DNA from 3 places in the Lysinibacillus sp. Y5S-8 genome. Region 2 is predicted to be linked to each of the others. Evidence: riboswitches for the same ligand, from Rfam matches in the RefSeq annotation. Region 2 holds a riboswitch; each other region holds the start of a gene.
The links. Region 2 has a riboswitch for cobalamin ahead of nikA (nickel ABC transporter substrate-binding protein). Riboswitches for the same ligand answer to the same signal wherever they lie in the genome.

Region 1: it holds a riboswitch for cobalamin, as region 2 does, so the genes downstream of both, cobT (nicotinate-nucleotide--dimethylbenzimidazole phosphoribosyltransferase) here and nikA (nickel ABC transporter substrate-binding protein) in region 2, are expected to answer to the same signal.
Region 3: it holds a riboswitch for cobalamin, as region 2 does, so the genes downstream of both, V6670_RS13670 ((2Fe-2S) ferredoxin domain-containing protein) here and nikA (nickel ABC transporter substrate-binding protein) in region 2, are expected to answer to the same signal.

What each region holds. Positions count from the first base shown of each region.
Region 1 is NZ_CP145889.1:1,257,441-1,261,841, forward strand. It holds gene V6670_RS05850 (hypothetical protein) at 277-672, opposite strand; gene V6670_RS05855 (DMT family transporter) at 961-1,815, shown strand; cobalamin riboswitch at 1,888-2,064, shown strand; gene cobT (nicotinate-nucleotide--dimethylbenzimidazole phosphoribosyltransferase) at 2,158-3,213, shown strand; gene V6670_RS05865 (trimeric intracellular cation channel family protein) at 3,289-3,894, opposite strand; gene V6670_RS05870 (methionine gamma-lyase family protein) at 4,244-4,401, shown strand, end outside.
Region 2 is NZ_CP145889.1:2,365,257-2,369,657, forward strand. It holds gene metE (5-methyltetrahydropteroyltriglutamate--homocysteine S-methyltransferase) at 1-1,232, shown strand, start outside; cobalamin riboswitch at 1,403-1,596, shown strand; gene nikA (nickel ABC transporter substrate-binding protein) at 1,984-3,597, shown strand; gene nikB (nickel ABC transporter permease) at 3,672-4,401, shown strand, end outside.
Region 3 is NZ_CP145889.1:2,814,480-2,818,880, reverse strand. It holds gene cbiQ (cobalt ECF transporter T component CbiQ) at 1-444, opposite strand, end outside; gene V6670_RS13680 (energy-coupling factor ABC transporter substrate-binding protein) at 450-722, opposite strand; gene V6670_RS13675 (energy-coupling factor ABC transporter permease) at 726-1,472, opposite strand; cobalamin riboswitch at 1,615-1,800, opposite strand; cobalamin riboswitch at 2,058-2,240, shown strand; gene V6670_RS13670 ((2Fe-2S) ferredoxin domain-containing protein) at 2,387-2,758, shown strand; gene cobJ (precorrin-3B C(17)-methyltransferase) at 2,763-4,401, shown strand, end outside.

The sequences.
Region 1 (4,401 bases), 1.1 Mb from region 2:
GAGTCAAGTAGCCTTCCACTCCAATCTATAAAAATTTAGCAAAGGTCTTCACTACGGCTCGTATGAAAGAGAAAAGACACTTTTACATATGGTTGATTGGAGTGGAGCCAGCGTCACTCCTAGAGGATTTAGCGTCACAGAGGAGACCTTGTAGCGAACGCAGTGAGTGAAGCGGCTCATCGGACGCCCCCTGGAAAGGACGCTGGCGGAACGGAAATCAACCCCTTGCCTTTCAAAGTGGCTGTTTCTATCATTGACATCACCTTTTTTATATACTTATTTTCGGAGTGTGTTCATGATGAGGCTGAAATTTTTTTCAAAGTTACTATACGGATTCACATTTTTTTGCCCACGAACCTTTGAAGCATAACTGGAAAAATTTAAACCAGCACCATATATTTGTAAAGCACCATTCGCAAGATCCCCATTTTGAAGAAGCTCAAGACCATCTTTTAAGAAATTTTCACTCTCATCGAAGTGACATTCCGTCATGTATTTATCCCCGCTATAATATAACTTCAGATTTTCGATGATTATATTCGCTGTTTCGTTACTTATGTTAGCATTGACATTCATTAATAACTGATTGATTGGTTTCACTAACTGAGCGTAGTGACTATCATAATTTTCACAAGTCTCCGCAATAGCATTTCTCAATTCTCTTGCATTCATCCTAACTCCTCCTCAAAGAAAATTTATGACCTATCTTACATTGTACATACTCATAATAGTATGAAGGGATTAGTGACCCCTTTCTTTATAAAACTTACTCTTTAATTTTCAGAAATATGTTACAATTATATAGGTGAAGGAGGGATTTTGTATGTTTCGTTCAATAGCACCCCCAACAATGTCTTTACAGTAGAATCTACTGTTTAGGCATACAATAACAGTTTGCTCATTTTCAATAGATTCTACTGTATAGGTTAATACTTTATACGTAGAAAGTAGGAATTTGTAATGAGCGGAAAATTAGCATTTGTATTATCCATGATTATTTTTGGAGCAGTTGGTGTTTTTGCCAAGTATATTCCTTTATCTTCAAGTGAAATCGCTTTTTGGATGAGTTTAATAGGTGCTCATTTTTTAGTAGTGATTTTTATTTATAAAAAGGAAAGTTTTTCGAAATTAGAGATTATAAAAAATAAATGGAAATTAATACTTTCTAGTATCGCCTTGAGTGGGAACTGGATTTTTTTATTTCAGGCTTATAAAGCAACAACGATTGCCAATGCTGCATTGAGTTATTATTTTGCACCAGTACTCGTTATCTGTTTATCTCCAATTATTTTAAAAGAGAAGCTAGTTGGCAGAAAAATAATATATGTCTGTGTGGCCCTTATTGGACTATATTTGATTGTCCAAAGTCAAGGCACTGGGGACAGTGAGCATTTTATAGGCATTGTCTACGGTCTTATCGCGGCATGCTTTTACACAGCGCTAACATTGACAAATAAATTTATATGCGGCTTAAAGGAACCAGAAAATACAATGATTCAACTTTCTTTAGCAGCATTTTTCCTTGGCTTCTATCTAATTGGAACTACAGGATTTCAGGTCATGAAAATCAGTTTTGAGTCAGTCCTATTATTAATTACATTAGGCATTGTCCATGCAGGGGTTGGATTTTTATTGTTCTTTTTAGGCATGTCACAGTTAAAAGGACAAAGTATAGCCATTCTTAGCTATATTGATCCACTGACATCATTAGTAATTTCCACGATGATTATAGGAGAAAAAATGGCGCTTCTACAAATAATAGGAGCGGTCCTATTATTAGGCTCAACATTGCTAAGCGAAATAGAAAAAGAATAGGTAACCGAAGAAATGGTACAAGGCAAGTATTCTAATATTGACAGAAAAAATACGCTGTCGTAGATTATAAATAGTTTAATAAAAGCATTAGGTGCCCAATAGGGAGAATAGGGAATAAAGTGAAAAACTTTAGCGGACCCGCCACTGTATAAGGGAGTGTCATCGTAAATGCCACTAGCGAATCGCTGGGAAGGCACGATGATATGTTGAGCTTGAGCCAGGAGACCTGCCTACTTGCTTCAGAAGTATATAGATGATGGAAAAGTCTGTAGTTTATTTGTCATGACAATAAACTACAGACTTTTTATTTTGTCTTCATGTAGAACGAGAGGAGAAACAATAATGCAATTATTACAAGACACGATTCAAAATATCCCAGGGGCTGATATGGATAGTATGGAGCAAGCTAGAAAGCGAATTGATGCGCTTTGTAAGCCCCCAGGTAGCTTGGGTAAACTAGAATCACTTGCCGTACAGCTTTCAGGCATAACAGGACAACTATATCCAATGGTCGACAAAAAAGTGATGATTGTCTGTGCAGCAGATCATGGCGTTTGTGAGGAAGGCATAACAACGAATCCACAAGATGTTACGGTCTTTCAAACATTAAATTTTCCTAAGGGAGGTACAGGCGTTTGTGCGATTGCGGGCATTACCAATGCAAAGGTAGTAACAGTAGATGTTGGGGTAAAAGAAGATATTCCGCTTGATGCAGGTGTCATCATTCATAAAATTAAACATGGCACAGATAACATGGCACAGGGCCCTGCTATGTCAAGAGAAGAGGCTATTCAATCCATTGAAGTGGGGATTCATGTGGCAACAGATGAAATCACAAAAGGAGCCAACCTACTTGGAACAGGTGAAATGGGCATTGGTAATACAACGCCGAGCACTGCCATATTAGCTGCTTTGACTGGCTATGACCCTATTGAAATAACAGGGTTTGGTGCAGGAGTTGGTCAAGGAGGGATTGCTCATAAAGCAGCAGTAATTGAAAAAGCAATTACTCTCAACCAACCCAATCCTAACGATATTATTGATGTTCTAGCTAAAGTTGGAGGGCTAGAGATTGGGGCTATGGCTGGTATCATGCTGGCTGCCGCAAGTCACCGAAAACCTGTTATTATTGATGGTTTTATTTCGACTATTGCTGCGCTTATTGCTTATCAAATTGAACCGAAAGTAAAAGACTTTATCATACCTTCCCATGCTTCAGAGGAACCAGGGGCTAAAATTGCCGCATCATTACTTGGTGTAGAGCCAATGCTGCATATGAACATGCGATTAGGCGAAGGCTCTGGTGCTGCTCTAGCCTTTCCTCTTTTAGATGCTGCTTGTTCTATGATGAAAAATATGGTGACATTAGAAGAAGCCATGAATCTTTTGGCTAAATAGTTACTGAATAACAAATAAGCGCAAATAGTTAATGAACTCTTTGCGCTTATTCATTTTTTTATTCAATTACAGTATCTATGCCCGATTCAACCTACGCAAAGGCAAACGCCACTTCATCATATAGGAAAGAATGCGTAATGCTGTAATCACTGCAAATAATACATAAAGGAAAATGTCTCCTGTCAAAACTTCAAATCCGATAACAAGCCCTGCGAGAGCAGCCCAAACACCATAGACTTCATCACGGAGAACTAGTGGCTTCCGTCTAGCTAATAAATCTCGCACAATACCACCACCTGAACCTGTTAAAACAGCAGCTACAACGACTGCGCTAATTGGCATATCTAGTTTCACTGCATAGAGTGCACCTTGAATAGCGAACGCGGATAAGCCAATGGCATCTGTGAAGTTGCCCCAACGATGCCAATGCTGAATCAGATGATGTGGGAAGATAAAAAATATCGTAATCGCAGCTAGTGCAATTTGAAACATCATATCCTGTCCCCATAAGGTTGTGACAGGCAGCCCGATGAGTAAATTTCGAATAGCTCCTCCACCAAAAGCAGTGACAATACCGAGTATATATACACCGAATAAATCGTATTCTTCTTCCATGGCAATGATTGCCCCAGAAATAGCAAAGGCAATTGTTCCAATAATACTAAAAACCTCCCAAGCCATCCCTTTCACCCCTTCTATCAATAAATGAACTTCTTTTTTTAAAGTTAAAAGACTTTTTTTGACGTAACAGAATCTATGAATTTAATAGCCAAAATCAGTCATTACATACGCTTCTTGAAGTAAGTCCGCACATTAGCTTAGCGTAAAATTCGCTTAGAAACAATAGGCAAGTTTTGCAGGGGTTCATACAAATTGATAAGATGTTATTGAAATAAAGAAAAACATTCGTCAAAAGCGTTGATATACCAGTAGTTATTTAGGGAATTCTAGAATGAGTGAAGTCAATTTAGAGAGTCGATAGATCTTACTGATTGAAATGCGGGACAATTGTGAAATGGAGAAGAAAAGAATGACGTTTACATCTAATTTATCAGCACAAACGCTATCCTTAGCGTCAAAAATAGAGGAGCAAGTTCGACCCTATCATGCAAAGGTAGAAGAAATGGCGTTTTATAATCAACAGAAGGTGCTAGCAGCATTTCGCAAGCATCAAGTAAGTGACTACCA
Region 2 (4,401 bases):
TAGAAATCACGGAGCTAACTAAATGTAGACGAGATACAGAGGGTATCTTACAGCATAATTTTTCTGAAAGTATGAAGGCAATTGAGGCTCTAAAAAACCATCCAATCCGTCAAAACAAGTTGATCCATCAAGCAGTTCAAACTGTGACAACGCAAGATTTTGAACGACATAGTGAATTTGCTCAGCGTCAAAAGATGCAGCAGCAAGCGTTAGCGTTACCGCTATTTCCAACAACGACAATCGGAAGCTTCCCACAATCTGATGAGGTGAAAAGGAATCGTAATGCTTGGCGTAAAAAACAATTATCGAATGAAGCCTACGAAGCATTTATAGAGCAGGAAACAAAACGCTGGATTACGATACAAGAGGAACTAGATATCGATGTACTCGTTCACGGTGAATTTGAGCGTACAGACATGGTTGAATACTTTGGTGAAAAGCTGACTGGCTTTGCCTTTACAAAAAAAGCTTGGGTCGTTTCCTATGGCTCGCGCTGTGTCAAGCCACCGATCATTTATGGAGATGTTGCGTGGTCGTCAGCAATAACTGTAAAAGAGTCAGCCTATGCTCAAAGCTTAACAAAGCGCTTTGTAAAAGGTATGCTGACAGGACCAGTGACGATATTAAATTGGTCCTTTGTGCGAGACGATCTGTCACGTAAAGATGTCGCTTATCAAATTGCATTAGCACTTCGCAAAGAGGTTGAGGCACTAGAAAACGCAGGTATTTCAATTATTCAAGTGGATGAGCCAGCTCTAAGAGAAGGTTTACCGCTACGAAAAGAAGAATGGGGAGCTTACTTAGAATGGGCTGTTAATTCCTTTAAGCTGGCTACAGCTAGTGTCAAAGATGAAACACAAATCCATACACATATGTGCTACTGCGAATTTAACGATTTCATCGAACCGATTAGTGCACTTGATGCAGACGTGATTTCCATTGAAACATCAAGAAGTCACGGGGAGCTCATTACATCACTGCAAGGGCAACCTTATCAAAAGGGCATTGGCTTAGGCGTTTATGATATTCATAGTCCTCGTGTGCCAAGCAAGGAAGAAATGCTAACTATTATGAGAGATAGTTTACAGGTGTTAGATCGCCATCAATTTTGGGTGAACCCAGATTGTGGTTTAAAAACAAGAAAAGAAACTGAAACTGTTGCGGCTTTGGCTAATATGGTTGCTGCAACGAAAACATTACGCCAGGAAGTACAACAATCTATCTCGAGATAACGACATCATTTTATAAATCTACTACAACTACTACATCTTCTCTCCGAAATACAACAAAGACCAGGAAAAAAGGGACCTGGTCTTTTGTTGTTTCATTCTTTTAAGATTTTTATTATATTCAGAAAATAAAATTGACGTGAACAATCGAGCATGTTATGTTTATAACGAATTTCATAGCGATCATTACAAGTTTGAGTGAAAAAGACTTTCATTCAATTAAAAGGAAAATGGGTGTAAATCCCATGCTGTCCCGCAGCTGTAAATGAGGAGTTTTGTTTCAAATACCACTGAGTGATTACTTGGGAAGGTGAAGCAAAATCATGATTCATGAGCCAGAATGCCTGCTTGTAAGGAGATTCATTGATGATCTACGAAAGATAGGGAGATGGATGGAGGCTTACTCATTGTAAGTTTTTCTGTCCTTATTCTTTTTTAGAATAAGGTTTTTTTAGTTTGATTCAGCAAATGTTTTGGTAGTGGCACATACAGAAGACTTCTTTTTCTATAGAAGAAGATAAATAGTCAATGGCTGTTTAAATGCCCTCTGAACGTCAAAAAGCACCACGTCCTATGGCAATGTCGGTGTGTCTAAAGCCTCTAGCGGATATCACAAACTTTGAAAAGGTGTTAGCACAATGCAGATCAACTTCTACTCGTTAGCTCGAAAAATTTGAACGCATTGTTGATACCTTCTTTCCATCTATCTATAAGTAGATTCATTTGTACCACGAATAGAGATAGGAGACAGAAAATGAGATTGACTAAGTATGTACTTCCCTTCATCCTTGTGTTAACTTTCAGCGTACTTGCTGGTTGTACAAGCACAGATCAAGAAAAGGGAGAGACAGGAACACAGCAAACAAATGAAAAAATGATAACAATTGGGTGGCCATTAGATGTCGGCCCTTTGAACCCCCATACATATTTACCCAATCAAATGACCGCACAAGCGATGGTCTATGAATCCTTGGTGGAATACAACGACGATGGAACTGTTAGCCCAAAGCTAGCTGAAAGCTGGGACATATCAGAAGATAAAACTACTTATACTTTTCATTTAAGAAAAGATGTTAAGTATTCAGACGGAACTGCGTTTAATGCAGATAATGTGATTCGTAATTTCAATGCAGTATTAGCGGATCGGGACATGCATTCTTGGATGGGTATGGTCAACCATATGAAAGAGGTTGTGAAAGTGGATGATTTTACAATTCGCTTGCAATTAGATGAACCTTATTATCCTGTCTTAAACGAGCTTGCCTTTGTAAGACCATTCCGTTTTTTAGGGGATAATGGATTCCCAGCCGGAGATGCGACACAAGATTCGATCAAGGCACCTATTGGAACAGGTCCATGGGTATTAACCGAGTACAAAAAAGATGAATATGCTTTATTTAGTCGCAACGAAAACTATTGGGGAGAAAAGCCTCTCGTAGAACAAATTAAAGTTAAAATTATCCCAGATTCAGAATCGATTTCATTAGCATTTGAAAACGAGGAATTAGATTTAATTTATGGTCGTGGCATCATTAGTTTAGATAACTATACGTATTTAAAAGATAGCAGTAAATACAAAACCGCTACCTCTGAGCCTTTGTCTACGAAAGCGTTACTCTTCAATACTCAGTCGGGTCCGTTAGCCGAATTAAAGGTTCGTCAGGCCATTCAATATGCTATCAATAAGGAACAAATGGTTGACAGTATTACACATGGTACAGAAAAAGTGGCTAACACATTATTTTGGGATGCCATTCCTTATGCCAATATAGAGTTAGCACCAATCTTATATAATCCTGAAAAAGCGCAGCAACTACTAGATGAGGCAGGGTGGACGTTACAGAAGGGCGAAAAAATTCGTTCGAAAAACGGGCAACCATTATCATTAGATTTAATCTACATCGCAACAGATGCAATCCAAAAGCCAATGGCGGAATTAATGCAAGGTGAACTAGCAAAAATAGGGGTACAGTTGAACTTAGAAGGTGCAGATGTGATGGTCGGTCTTCAAAAATTAATGGATGATCAGGTGGATATTAATTTCTGGCGTACAAACGGACCACCAACCGATCCACATAGCTTTGCAAATGAGTCAGCTACGCCAAATGCTAGTGGTGTTTATGAGGCAAAATTAGGCTTACCTAACGCCACAGACATCGATACGAAAATCCATCAATTATTAGTGGGAACAGATGAAGAGGAACGAGTGCAGCTTTACACGGATATTTTATCCATATTCCATGATCAAGCACTTTTCTATCCTATCTCTTACGAAACAAATAATGTAATTTATCAACCGTATATGAAGGATTTTGCTCCACGTGCATCTGAATATGATATTCCCTATGCACAAATGGATAAAGAGTAATAAAAATAAAAGAGAGAGTATGTCTTGCAAAGACAGCTCTCTCTTTATCATAGGAGTGAGTAGGAAGTGACAGCATGTATGAATCGACATGGATGTTTTGTTTAAAAAGAATTTTGACTTTGCCGTTTGTCTTACTAGGAGTTTCCATCCTAACCTTTGTATTTATTCGTTTTGTACCGATAGAGCCTGCTGAGGTCATCCTACGATTGGCAAGAGTTGCTCCAACCGAGGAAGCTGTTCAGGCATTACGTGAAGAACTAGGGACGGACAAACCTTTCGTTCTTCAATATTTACTATGGGGAAAAGGCGTTTTACAGCTAGATTTTGGTACATCCTTTGTGAGTAAACTACCAGTAGCACATGAGCTATTCGCGAAATTACCTGCAACCATTGAATTAGCTCTTGCCGCATTTGTCCTCATTTTAGTATTCAGTATACCATTAGGGATTATGAGTGCATTGTCTAAGTATGCCATCATCGATAAAATCATTAGATTCTTTAGCATATTGAGCGTATCCATTCCAACATTTTGGTTAGGTTTCCTACTGCTCTATCTATTTAGCTTAAAATTAGGGCTCTTTCCGACAAACGGAAAGGGCACACTCGCTCATTTAGTTTTACCAGCCTTCGCACTAGCATTGCCAACCATTGGTCTGTTCGTCCAGTTTATTCGTTCCACTATCCAGGAAGAATTACAGCAGCAATATGTTCAATATGCGCAGCTAAGAGGATTAAAAAATTCTGTAATCCTCATACGTCATGTGTTACGAAATGCTGCCGTACCTTTGACTTCCTTATTAGGTA
Region 3 (4,401 bases), 450 kb from region 2:
TTGTCGGAGCACATAGCAAATCCCTTGTACGGATGTGGTCAAAATCAAAAAGTATAAACAACTAATACTGCCAAGGACAATAAAGAACAATTGTTGGGCGGATAGGGCACTTGCTTTTCCGATGAAAATTGTCCAATTCATCCACGTAAAAGACCACAGATGGGCAGGTAATACATGAGTTGCTGGTGTGATTGACAGCAAGATGGATACAAGACTTGTTAGTAAGAAAAATCCAGGTAGCAATAATAACTTAACATAGTAGGTAAGCGGAATTTTTGCACCTAAAATGATAAAAGCACTCATTACAAAAAATGTAATGAGTGAAAGTCGTTCATCTCTCATGATGAGCGTTGCGAGAAGTAGACCAATTGAAAATATCATTTTTTCTAGCGGATGAACGGACGCTAGCTTATTAAGATACGCATACTTATCAATGAGTAACATAATGGTTAACCTTCTTTATGCTTGCCGCGCATATAGCCGATGAAGTAGCCAATAAAACCAGCTCCAATAGCTGCCTGTAGCACGAATAATAAGCTTTCAATTTCACCACTTGGTGGCTCCCATAAGCTTTCAAACCACGGTTCATATTCTGCATTGATTTCGCCAATGGCTGCTTCTGCCTCTCCATCAGCACCACCAAATTCTGCACCTTTTTGTATAAACAATGGAATGATAGCTAACAGCACAACAATCGCTAATAGTAATAAATTTCGTTTCATCTACTAATGTGCCTCCTTTGTTGAGAAAACACGCAACATTTTTAATTCGCTGACATTGTACTTTTTCAAGAAATTCATCACAATGACCGTTAAAATTCCTTCACTCACCGCTAACGGAATTTGAGTTAAGGCAAAAATACCTGCGAACTTTGTAAACGATGCCATAAAGCCGCCAACCTCTGAAGGGAAGGCTAATGCTAACTGTACAGAAGTCACAACATATGTACCTAAGTCACCAAGCATCGCAGCAAAAAAAACAGCTAGTGAAAATGACAACCCTATTTTTTGAGCCCCTTTAAAGACAAAGTAAGCAATAAATGGGCCTACAATCGCCATAGAGAAGGCGTTCGCTCCTAAAGTGGTAATCCCACCATGTGCTAATAATAAAGATTGGAATAATAAAACAATCGTTCCGATGACACTCATAGCTAGAGGTCCGAATAAAACCGTTCCAAGTCCAACACCAGTTGGGTGGGAGCAACTACCTGTAACCGAAGGGATTTTTAACGCCGACAGCACAAAAGCAAAGGCTCCTGAAAGACCTAAAAGCATTTTGGTTTCAGGGTTTTCTTCAATCGTTTTGCGAATGGAGCGCAATCCTAGAATAATAAATGGGATAGAGATGACCCACCAAAAAATAGCCCATTCGATTGGTAAAAAACCTTCCATGATATGCATAGCAAAGGCACGTTTTGGCACGAGTAAAAAGGCCAATAAAAAATAACTAAGTTTCCACCATGAAAATTTCAACAGCTTTCCTCCTTACTAATAGATTTTTAGAATGTAGCGTGCGTAAATAAAAAAGCACTTCTCCGTTGTTGGAAAAGTGCATAGCTAAAAAAGCAAATAACATTCTCATCTGCTAAGCCGCACACCTATCCTCGTAGGCTGAAACGATCACATATTTTTCGGCAGGTCTCCTGGCTCTAGTTCAACACTTTATAGGTCTTCCCATCCGTTGGACAGTGACATGTTCTATAAAGCTCCCTAATACAGTGGCGGGACCGCGCCGGACTCAAACCGGCTTCCCTTTTAAGCAAAATGATAAGTATTTTACACCGAAAAAACATTAAGTTGTGAGATTTCACGACAAAGTGTAACATGATTTTCCATAAATATGCTATACTTTTTTTAAAAATATTTTCAATTGAAGGTCAATGGAGAAAATTCTGATAACTACTGAATTGTCATAAATAAGGAGATATTATAATTTTTATACCCGGTCTACACACAAAATTGATAAAATTGTCATAAATTTTTATAGAAATATTGAAATTTTAAAATAATGAGATATGATAGAGACAGTTTTCTATTCTATAAAGAAGATAATAAATTTCATATAAAACGTCGATAAGTGCTCGAATAACTCGAGATAATAGGGAAATTGGTGAAAATCCAATACAGCCCCCGCTACTGTAATAGCTGATGAAATCGCAAAGCCACTGGTGCAAACTTGGGAAGGCGCGATAGTAAAATGAAGCTTAAGTCAGGAAACCTGCTTATTTGATTGTGCATGCAAACTTTTCGGAGGGAGAAGTTGAAGCGAGAGCGAGTACCTGTATTTTATTTTATTCGTTTTTATTTGGCTTCTACAAAACCTTTACTCTCCGTAATTAGAGTAAAGGTTTTTCTTTTTCCAGAAAGCAAATGAGGGGAGACAGAAGATGACAACATGGAATTTAGAGGGGATGAAAACACATCTCTTTATTTGTAATGGTAGTAGCTGCATGAACAAAGGTGGGGAGGAAATTACCCTAGCTATTCGAGAAGAAATACAACAGCAAGCACTTGATCAAGAGATACATACAACAAGAACGCGCTGTAATGGACGATGCAAGGATGCTTGTGTGGTCATCGCCTATCCGCAAGGGAATTGGTATCGTGTACCATCAACAGAGCATGCTAGAACACTCGTACAAGATTTACATCATGAATCCTTATACAACGAACATGTCTTTACACTTCGTGAAGGTACATTACAGCGTACAGCACAAACGACAGCCATTAAAGGGATCGAAAAGGTGAAAGAGGGGTAACAACATGGCGCAAAAAGGAAAAATTTTCGTAGTGGGCTTTGGACCTGGAGACTTTAAGCATATTACGACACGGGCGGTAGAGGCATTACAACAAAGTGATATGATCATAGGCTACAAAACCTACGTGGAGTTGATTCAAGATTTAGTCAGTGCGAAGTCGATTGTCAGTACTGGAATGACCGAAGAGGTGTCCCGTGCGCAGGAAGCGGTTCGCCAAGCAGAGGCTGGAAGCATTGTCTCAGTCATTTCAAGTGGTGATGCGGGTGTCTATGGTATGGCGGGATTAGTGTATGAGGTATTGATTGAGCTAGGCTGGACAGAAGCAACGGGGATTGAGGTAGAAATTGTCCCTGGTATTTCTGCTATCAATTCATGTGCTAGCTTACTTGGTGCCCCGATTATGCATGATGCCTGTACGATTAGTTTAAGTGACCATCTAACACCATGGAATTTAATTGCCAAGCGCGTCGAGGCAGCCGCTATGGCGGATTTTGTAATCGCTTTATACAACCCAAAAAGCGGTCGCCGAACAAGACAAATTGTCGAAGCACAGCGCATTCTCTTAGAGTATCGTTCGCCTGACACACCAGTAGGACTTGTGAAAAGTGCTTACCGCGATCGTCAAGAAGTGACGATGACAACATTAGCCGAAATGCTGGAGCATGATATTGGAATGCTGACGACAGTCATTATTGGTAATTCGTCGACATTTTTCTATGACAATAAAATGATTACACCACGTGGCTATCAACGTAAATATACATTGGGTGAAGAAAAACAACCATTACGTCCACATCAACGTTTACGTGAAGAAAATGAACCTTGGGCAATGAACCAAGAGACAGGGACTGCACGACAAGACTTTACAGCAGATCCTAATGCAGGGCGTTTTAATAAACCCAGTGTAGCCGCTACGCCAAAGCCGAAAAAAACAGCACTTGAAATGGCTACAGCGGCACTCGCAATGGTGAAAGGAACAAGTGCAGTCAAAGTAACGCCGAAGCTTGTACAGCAAAAAATAGAATCAATTTTTGAATTAGCTGTAAGCCCAGGAGTGGTGAATAAGTTTTTCACACCTCAGCAAATGATGACGTTAGCAGAGGTCGTTGGGGAAGAGGGAACGATGGAATATACACCAGACCATCAAATCCATTTGAAAATCCCAACGACTGCCCCTGAACGTATTACGGAGAAACTACAGGAAGTAGGCTTTTTATTAGCGCCGATTGGTGATGTGCTATCCTTGAAGGCTTGTGATTTTTGCTATGGTGAAAAGGCCGATTCGATTCCTTATGCAGAAGAGATACAACAAAAATTAGGTGGTATGTCTTTGCCGAAAACATTAAATATCGGCTTTAACGGCTGTGGTATGGCCTGTTACAGGGCTGTATTTGATGATATTGGTATTGTCTATCGCAAAAGTAAATTTGATGTCTTTATTGGGGCGAAGCCAGTTGGTCGTACGGCCCATGCAGCACAGCCTGTTGTAGAAGGGTTGGAGCCTGAACAACTGATTCCACTAATTACAGATATTATTGAAGAATATAAAGCAAATGCCCACCCAAATGAACGTTTATTTAAATATTTTAAACGTGTGAAAAAGATATTGCATTTTACGTATCAAGATATGTCTTCCAAAATAA